DNA from 2 places in the Thalassospira sp. ABL2_045 genome. Region 2 is predicted to be linked to the other one. Evidence: riboswitches for the same ligand, from Rfam matches in the RefSeq annotation. Region 2 holds a riboswitch; the other holds the start of a gene.
What was found. A riboswitch is a leader RNA that binds a small molecule or an ion and turns the genes downstream of it on or off. The one in region 2 is predicted to bind glycine.

Region 1 (3,414 bases), on a different contig from region 2:
AATCGGTGATGCCAACGGTCGCAACACCATCTTCGAACTCGATCCACTCATGTTCTTGCGAAAATTTCTTTGTCATTTCCCTTTGTCCCTCTTGATCAATTCAATGCCAATGCGGCGTCGCCGCGCTCTCAAAATTTCGGATACTCAACCGCGGAAATAGCGATGCGGTGCAAACGGAAGTTCAACCACCTCGGCCGGGCGGGCCTTGCCGCGCACCATCAGGTCGATCTTGGTTCCCGGTTTGGAAAACTCGATCGCAACATAGCCCATTGCGATCGGACCATCGACGGTCGGGCCAAACCCGCCTGACGTGATCTCGCCAATCTCTTCGCCGTCTGCATTCAAAATCTGGGTATGTTCGCGGGCCGGGGCCTTGCCTTCGGGCTTGATGCCGACACGCTTGCGATCCGCACCATTTTCAAGCTGATCGAGGATCACGTCAGATCCCTTGAACCCGCCTTCGGCCCGGCGACGCTTGTTGATGATCCAGTTCAGATCACCTTCCACCGGGGTCGTGGTGGTGTCGATGTCATTGCCATACAGGCACAGACCGGCTTCCAGACGCAGCGAATCACGCGCGCCAAGGCCAATCGCCTCAACTTCGTCCTCGGCCAGCAATTTACGTGCAAGCGTTTCGGCATCCGCATTGGGCACCGAAATCTCATAACCGTCTTCACCGGTATAGCCTGAACGGGTCACAAAGCACGGGACGCCTGCGATCTCGATTTCGGCAAAGCTCATGAATTTCAGATCAGTAACCGCAGGCGCAAACCGTGCCAGCACCTTGGCCGCATCCGAGCCCTGCAGCGCCATCAGCGCGCGATCATCGATTTCTTCAAGGGATACGCCATCGCCAAGATTGGCGCGCATATGAACAATATCGTCATCCTTGCAAGCCGCATTGATCACCAGGAACAGGCTGTCACCCGCATTGGTAATCATCAGATCGTCAAGGATTGTGCCATCGTCCTGGGTGAATGCGGAATAACGCGTGCGACCGGGCTTGAGGATCGCAATATCACCGGGCACAAGCTTTTCAAGCTCTGCCACGCGGTTTTCGCCGGTCAGGCGCACCTGCCCCATATGCGAGACATCAAACAGGCCAGCCTTTGCACGGGTATGAAGATGTTCGCCCTTCACACCAAGCGGGTATTGAACCGGCATGGCATAGCCCGCAAACGGCACCATTTTGGCACCGAGTTCAACATGCAGGTCATAAAGGGCTGTTTTTAGCAGTTCGGTCTGTTGATCCACTCTTCCTTCTCCGGGACAATCGTTGCGAAACATAGCCGACCACTGGCCAACCACATTCCCCCTCTGTCTCGGAGCCTGAAAGAATCACAGCCAATGGCTAAACCGGTCTGCTTACATCTTCGGCGAGGTGCGTTTTGATCAGGCTGATCACAGCACCTGCTTTCCAGAGTCCCATCTCCGCGCGGTCCTGTTGCCTGAGAGTTTCCGGGGTGGTTGCTCCTTCGGCGTCCGCATATCCATAAGGACTGCGGCCTCTCCCACGGGGATCATTTGGGTGTGTTTCTATTGTACGGGTTTCCGCGCAAACCGACCAGCCCCTATTTTCCCAAAAGGGGCTATCGACCGGCCCGAAACGCCAAAACTTCCCGATAAATCAATCGGTTCCGAAGCGGCGATTATATTCCAGTTGCTCCGCGCTCAGCTGGAAACCGAGATAGATTTCATAATCCGGACCCGTCCAGACATCATCGAGCGGCACCGAAAGTGTCACCTGCTCATCGCGGATCCGCGCCATGTTCAGATTGTCGGCAAAGGCCATATTGATGTTGAACACCGACTTCTGGATGAAGTTGCCATTCGGGTCGCGGAGCGCAACGAAATATTCGAACTGCACAGTACGATTTTGCGCCGCCGGTCCAAGTTCGGCAGTGATGATCGGGCTGATGATGACATCAAGTTCCTTGTCATCCAGATCATAGCCGCAGTCACCGATATAACCGGTAAATTCCGCCTCAACGATCACATCGGTCAGATCGCGGCCACCGCCACTGAACTCGACCAGCTTCGCCGTATCCTTTGGCAGATAGGCGGCCGGGCAAACCGGTACGGGCTGTTCTTCGAACGGGTTTCCGCCGCCGCACGCACTTAGCAATCCGCCAAGCGAGACCATACCAAATGCAAAAACGCGCCGAAGTCCGTTACCGATTGTCATCCAAGCCTCTATCAAACCAAATGTTTTCAGGCCTGTGTCTTATCCGAACGGCCCGCGCGCAGTCTATTCCCTCACGGGTGTCGGCACAACCCGCTTCAACGGGTCGCGGGAATAGAAAAGGTCAAATTTCCGGCCACAACACGCGGCCCTTTTGCCGCAGAGTCATTGCACCACATGATCAGGCGGGTTATGTAACGACAATGTTTGAAAAATGCGTCGGGAACGCCCGCACGCGATTGGGAAAGCCGGACCTGTATCATGTCTGACAAAGCCAGCCTTCAGATCGTTCTCGCCAACCCGCGCGGTTTTTGCGCCGGGGTCGATCGCGCCATCGAGATCGTCGAAAAGGCGCTCGAAAAATATGGTGCGCCGGTCTATGTCCGCCACGAAATCGTCCATAACAAATTCGTGGTCAATCGCCTGCGAGACATGGGTGCGGTTTTTGTCGACGAACTCGATGCCGTTCCGGACGGGGTTCCGGTGATCTTTTCTGCCCATGGCGTACCGAAATCCGTGCCCGAGGCCGCCGAAACCCGCAAGCTTGAATATCTTGATGCGACCTGCCCGCTGGTCTCGAAAGTCCATCGCGGTGCCGAACGTCATCATGCAGATGGCAAGCATATCCTTCTGATTGGTCATGCCGGCCACCCTGAAGTGATCGGCACCATGGGCCAGTTGCCACTGGGCAGCATGACGCTTGTCGAAACCGAACAAGACGCCGAAACCATCAAAATTTCGGATCCGGACAATCTGGCCTTCGTGACCCAGACAACCTTGTCGCTTGATGACACCGCCAAGATCATCGAAATCCTGCAACGGCGCTTCCCGTCAATCTCGGTCCCGAAAAAAGAAGACATCTGCTACGCGACAACCAACCGTCAGCACGCGGTCAAACTGATCGCCGAAAAGGCCGATGCCATTCTGGTTCTGGGCGCGCCGAATTCCTCGAACTCCAATCGACTGGTCGAAGTCGCCAAGCGCGAAGGCTGCATGCGCTCTGTTCTGGTTGAACGCGCCAAGGAAATCGACTGGTCTGAGCTTGAAGGCATCAAAATCCTTGGCATCACGGCCGGCGCATCCGCCCCGGAAGTTCTGGTCGAAGAAGTTATCGATGCCTGCCGGGAACGCTATGATGTGACGGTCGAAACCATCACGCTCACCGACGAGAACGTCACTTTTAAACTACCGCGCCAGCTTGCCAGCTAACTGCTTACTTTCAGATCAGGACG
Region 2 (3,414 bases):
CGAAGTTCAGGATGATGGTGTCGTATTTTTCCGCCTTGATGGCCGCGACCAGCTTTTCGGTCACTTCCGGTGCGGACATTTCCGGCTGCAGGTCATAGGTCGCGACCTTGGGGGATGCGACCAGAATGCGGTCCTCGCCCTCAAATACCTGTTCTTCGCCGCCGTTAAAGAAGAACGACACGTGCGGGTATTTTTCAGTTTCGGCGATGCGCAGCTGCTTCATGCCGGCCTTGGAAACCACTTCGCCAAAGATGTTTGGCAGGGTCTGCGGCGGATAGATCGCATCCATGTATTTTGCATGTTCGGACGAATATTCGACCATCCCGGCCTGCACGGCGAAGTTTACCGGCGTGCCGCGATCAAAGCCGTCAAAGTCCGGCGCACAAAGGGCGGCGAGGATTTCACGCGCCCGGTCAGCTCGGAAATTGGTCATCAAAAGACCGTCGCCATCCTGCATACCGGCGTAATCGCCAATCACGGTCGGCAGAACGAATTCGTCGGTGGTGTCAGAGCCATAGGCATCGGCAATCGCGGCCTCGGCACTTTCGGCTGTGCGGCCATCGGCATAGTTCGCGCCCTGAACCATGGTGAAATAGGCCTGGCTGACACGTTCCCAGCGATTGTCGCGGTCCATCGCATAATAGCGGCCCGTAACCGTCGCGATTTCAACATTGGCATCGCCGATCAGGGTGCGGAATTTCTCAAGGAACTTGGGGGCACTTTTCGGCGGCGTGTCACGGCCATCAAGATAGGCGTGGATTTTCACCGGCACGCCTGCACCGGCGATGATTTTGGCAAGGGCTGCCATATGTACCTGATGGGAATGCACCCCGCCTTCGGACAGAAGACCGGCAATGTGGCAAACGCCGTTGGAATCGGACAGCTTGGCGATGATCTTTTTGACGGTGTCGGTTTCGGCGATGGTGCCGGTTTTGACCGCCTCGTCAATTTTGGGCAGTTCCTGCATGACCACGCGGCCGGCACCGAGGTTCATGTGACCGACTTCCGAGTTGCCCATCTGACCTTTGGGCAGGCCGACATCCAGACCGCAGGCCTTGAGGAACCCGGTCGGATTGTTGGCGTAAAGGTCATCCCAGACAGGCGTGTTGGCAAGCGCAACAGCGTTGTTCTTGCTTTCTTCGCGATACCCCCAGCCGTCCAGAATGCACAGCACCACAGGGCGCGGGCGCTTTACGGAATTCTTGTCAGTCACGTTCATAACCCCACAGATAAAGGAAAAGGCTGAATGTCCCGTAAATATGGTGACTTAGGGGATATTTCGCCATCAATCCCGTCATGCGGGCAGGGTGGGTCTACCTTCGCGCACAACAGGTACATGAATTACACGGGCAATTTAGCACGATTGCCGGTGCTTAACAGCATCCGCCGCAGAAAATTTTGCAGATGCAAACCAGTTCTTTTGACAGTGTCTAAAGACGCAGATAGTGTTCAATCTGACGGTGAACCTCTGAGGTGGCAGAAATGCCATTTCGCACCGTGACGGGAGAGTTCGGATATCACGCGATTTGCATGATGTGCGGCGCCGAAGGAGCAATGCCTCATAAACACTCTCAGGCAGATGGACCGTCACGGATAGAGGCTCTGGAGAGAGAAACCAAAAAGCGTCAGGGAGAAGACGCGATATGGTTTCCACCGAAGGATGAACGCCAGTTGCCCGATATTTATCGGACGGTGGCAGATAATCTCAGGTCAAGGGACAGAGGGGGCAAAAACACCGGTTCGTAAACAGCGCGAAAACAAGCGCTTTACTGAGCCGTGAAGGAGGCCCTTGATGACAAATCCCGCAACCGATCCCTCTTCGGGATCGCAAGACAATTCCCAACATGACGTTAACCTGTCGGTTGTCGACCTTTACACCATTGGCATCGGCCCATCGAGTTCGCATACGGTTGGCCCGATGCGCGCGGGATATCGTTTCTGCCTTGAACTCGAAGCATGCAATCTTTTGCAAAATACCGGCAGTGTCGTGGTGGATCTGTATGGCTCGCTTGCCCTGACCGGCAAGGGGCACGCCACCGATACCGCTGTCATCATGGGGCTGAATGGCAAACGCCCGCGCAATATCGATCCCGACGACATCGTGCCAACGGTCACGGCGATTGATGAAACCAGCCTGTTGCAGCTTTATGGGCAGTATCCGGTGGCGTTTAACCGCGATACCAATCTGGTGTTTCATTTCACCGAAACTCTGCCGCAGCATCCCAACGGCATGCGCATTACCGCCTTTGACCGCGATGGCGTGAAAATCCACACCCAGGAATATTTCTCGGTCGGGGGTGGCTTTATCGTATCGAGCGACGACCACGGTGCGGAATATTCCGGCGATAACATCACCCTGCCATTTCCGTTTTCCTCGGCCGATGAGCTGATGGAAATCTGCAAGCGCGAAGGTCGCTCGATTGCGGAAATCATGATGGAGAACGAGCAAAGCTGGCGCAGCCCGGAAGAAACCATCGCCTTTGTTGATCGTGTCCATGACGCGATGATGAGCTGCATTGATCGCGGCATTCGCACCGATGGCATTTTGCCAGGCGGACTGAACGTCAAGCGCCGGGCATCAAACCTTTATAAGGAACTGACTGAAAAGCCCGAAGCAGGCCTGCGTGATCCGCTGACCGTGATTGATTGGGTCAATCTTTATGCGCTTGCGGTCAACGAAGAAAACGCAGCAGGTGGCCGGGTTGTGACTGCGCCGACCAATGGTGCTGCGGGGGTTATTCCGGCGGTTCTGCGCTATTACGAAAAGTTCGGCGCCAACGCCAATCAGCACAATATCCGTGAATTCCTTCTGACCGCAGCGGCCATCGGGTCGATCTATAAAAAGCGTGCCTCGATCTCGGCCGCTGAAGTCGGTTGTCAGGGGGAGGTCGGCGTAGCCTGCTCGATGGCGGCCGGTGCGCTGTGTGCGGTTCTGGGCGGCACGCCCGAGCAGGTTGAAAACGCCGCCGAGATCGGCATGGAGCATAACCTTGGCCTGACATGCGATCCGATCGGCGGTCTGGTGCAGGTGCCGTGCATCGAGCGCAACACCATGGGCGCGGTCAAGGCGATCAATGCCGCACGTCTGGCATTGCGCGGTGACGGGCAACATACCGTGTCGCTGGACAAGGTGATCGAAACCATGCGCCAGACGGGACTCGACATGCAAAGCAAGTACAAGGAAACCAGTCAGGGCGGCCTTGCGGTCAATGTCAACGTGGTTGAGTGCTAAACCCAATTCTTAAGAATAGGGCAGAAAGCCGGGCTTTTTCGCATGTGTCATGGAAATGACCCGGTTTGCTGCGATTGTTTCTTGCGACTTGTGGTTGGTGTTTTGCTATGATTTGCCGATTAAAAATAGGGGCAAAGACCCCAATATCGGTTGGACATAGACATGAGCAAAAAACTGTTCCG

Region 1: another riboswitch for glycine. It lies ahead of gcvT (glycine cleavage system aminomethyltransferase GcvT); the one in region 2 lies ahead of ACXAIA_RS10440 (L-serine ammonia-lyase).

What each region holds. Positions count from the first base shown of each region.
Region 1 covers NZ_JBSWYV010000001.1:866,603-870,016, reverse strand. Annotated here, with positions in the region: gene gcvH (glycine cleavage system protein GcvH) at 1-76, opposite strand, end outside; gene gcvT (glycine cleavage system aminomethyltransferase GcvT) at 145-1,287, opposite strand; glycine riboswitch at 1,316-1,423, opposite strand; glycine riboswitch at 1,427-1,524, opposite strand; gene ACXAIA_RS03925 (hypothetical protein) at 1,628-2,185, opposite strand; gene ispH (4-hydroxy-3-methylbut-2-enyl diphosphate reductase) at 2,444-3,391, shown strand.
Region 2 covers NZ_JBSWYV010000006.1:34,475-37,888, reverse strand. Annotated here, with positions in the region: gene gpmI (2,3-bisphosphoglycerate-independent phosphoglycerate mutase) at 1-1,219, opposite strand, end outside; glycine riboswitch at 1,492-1,597, shown strand; glycine riboswitch at 1,601-1,723, shown strand; gene ACXAIA_RS10440 (L-serine ammonia-lyase) at 1,793-3,232, shown strand; gene ACXAIA_RS10435 (dihydrofolate reductase family protein) at 3,395-3,414, shown strand, end outside.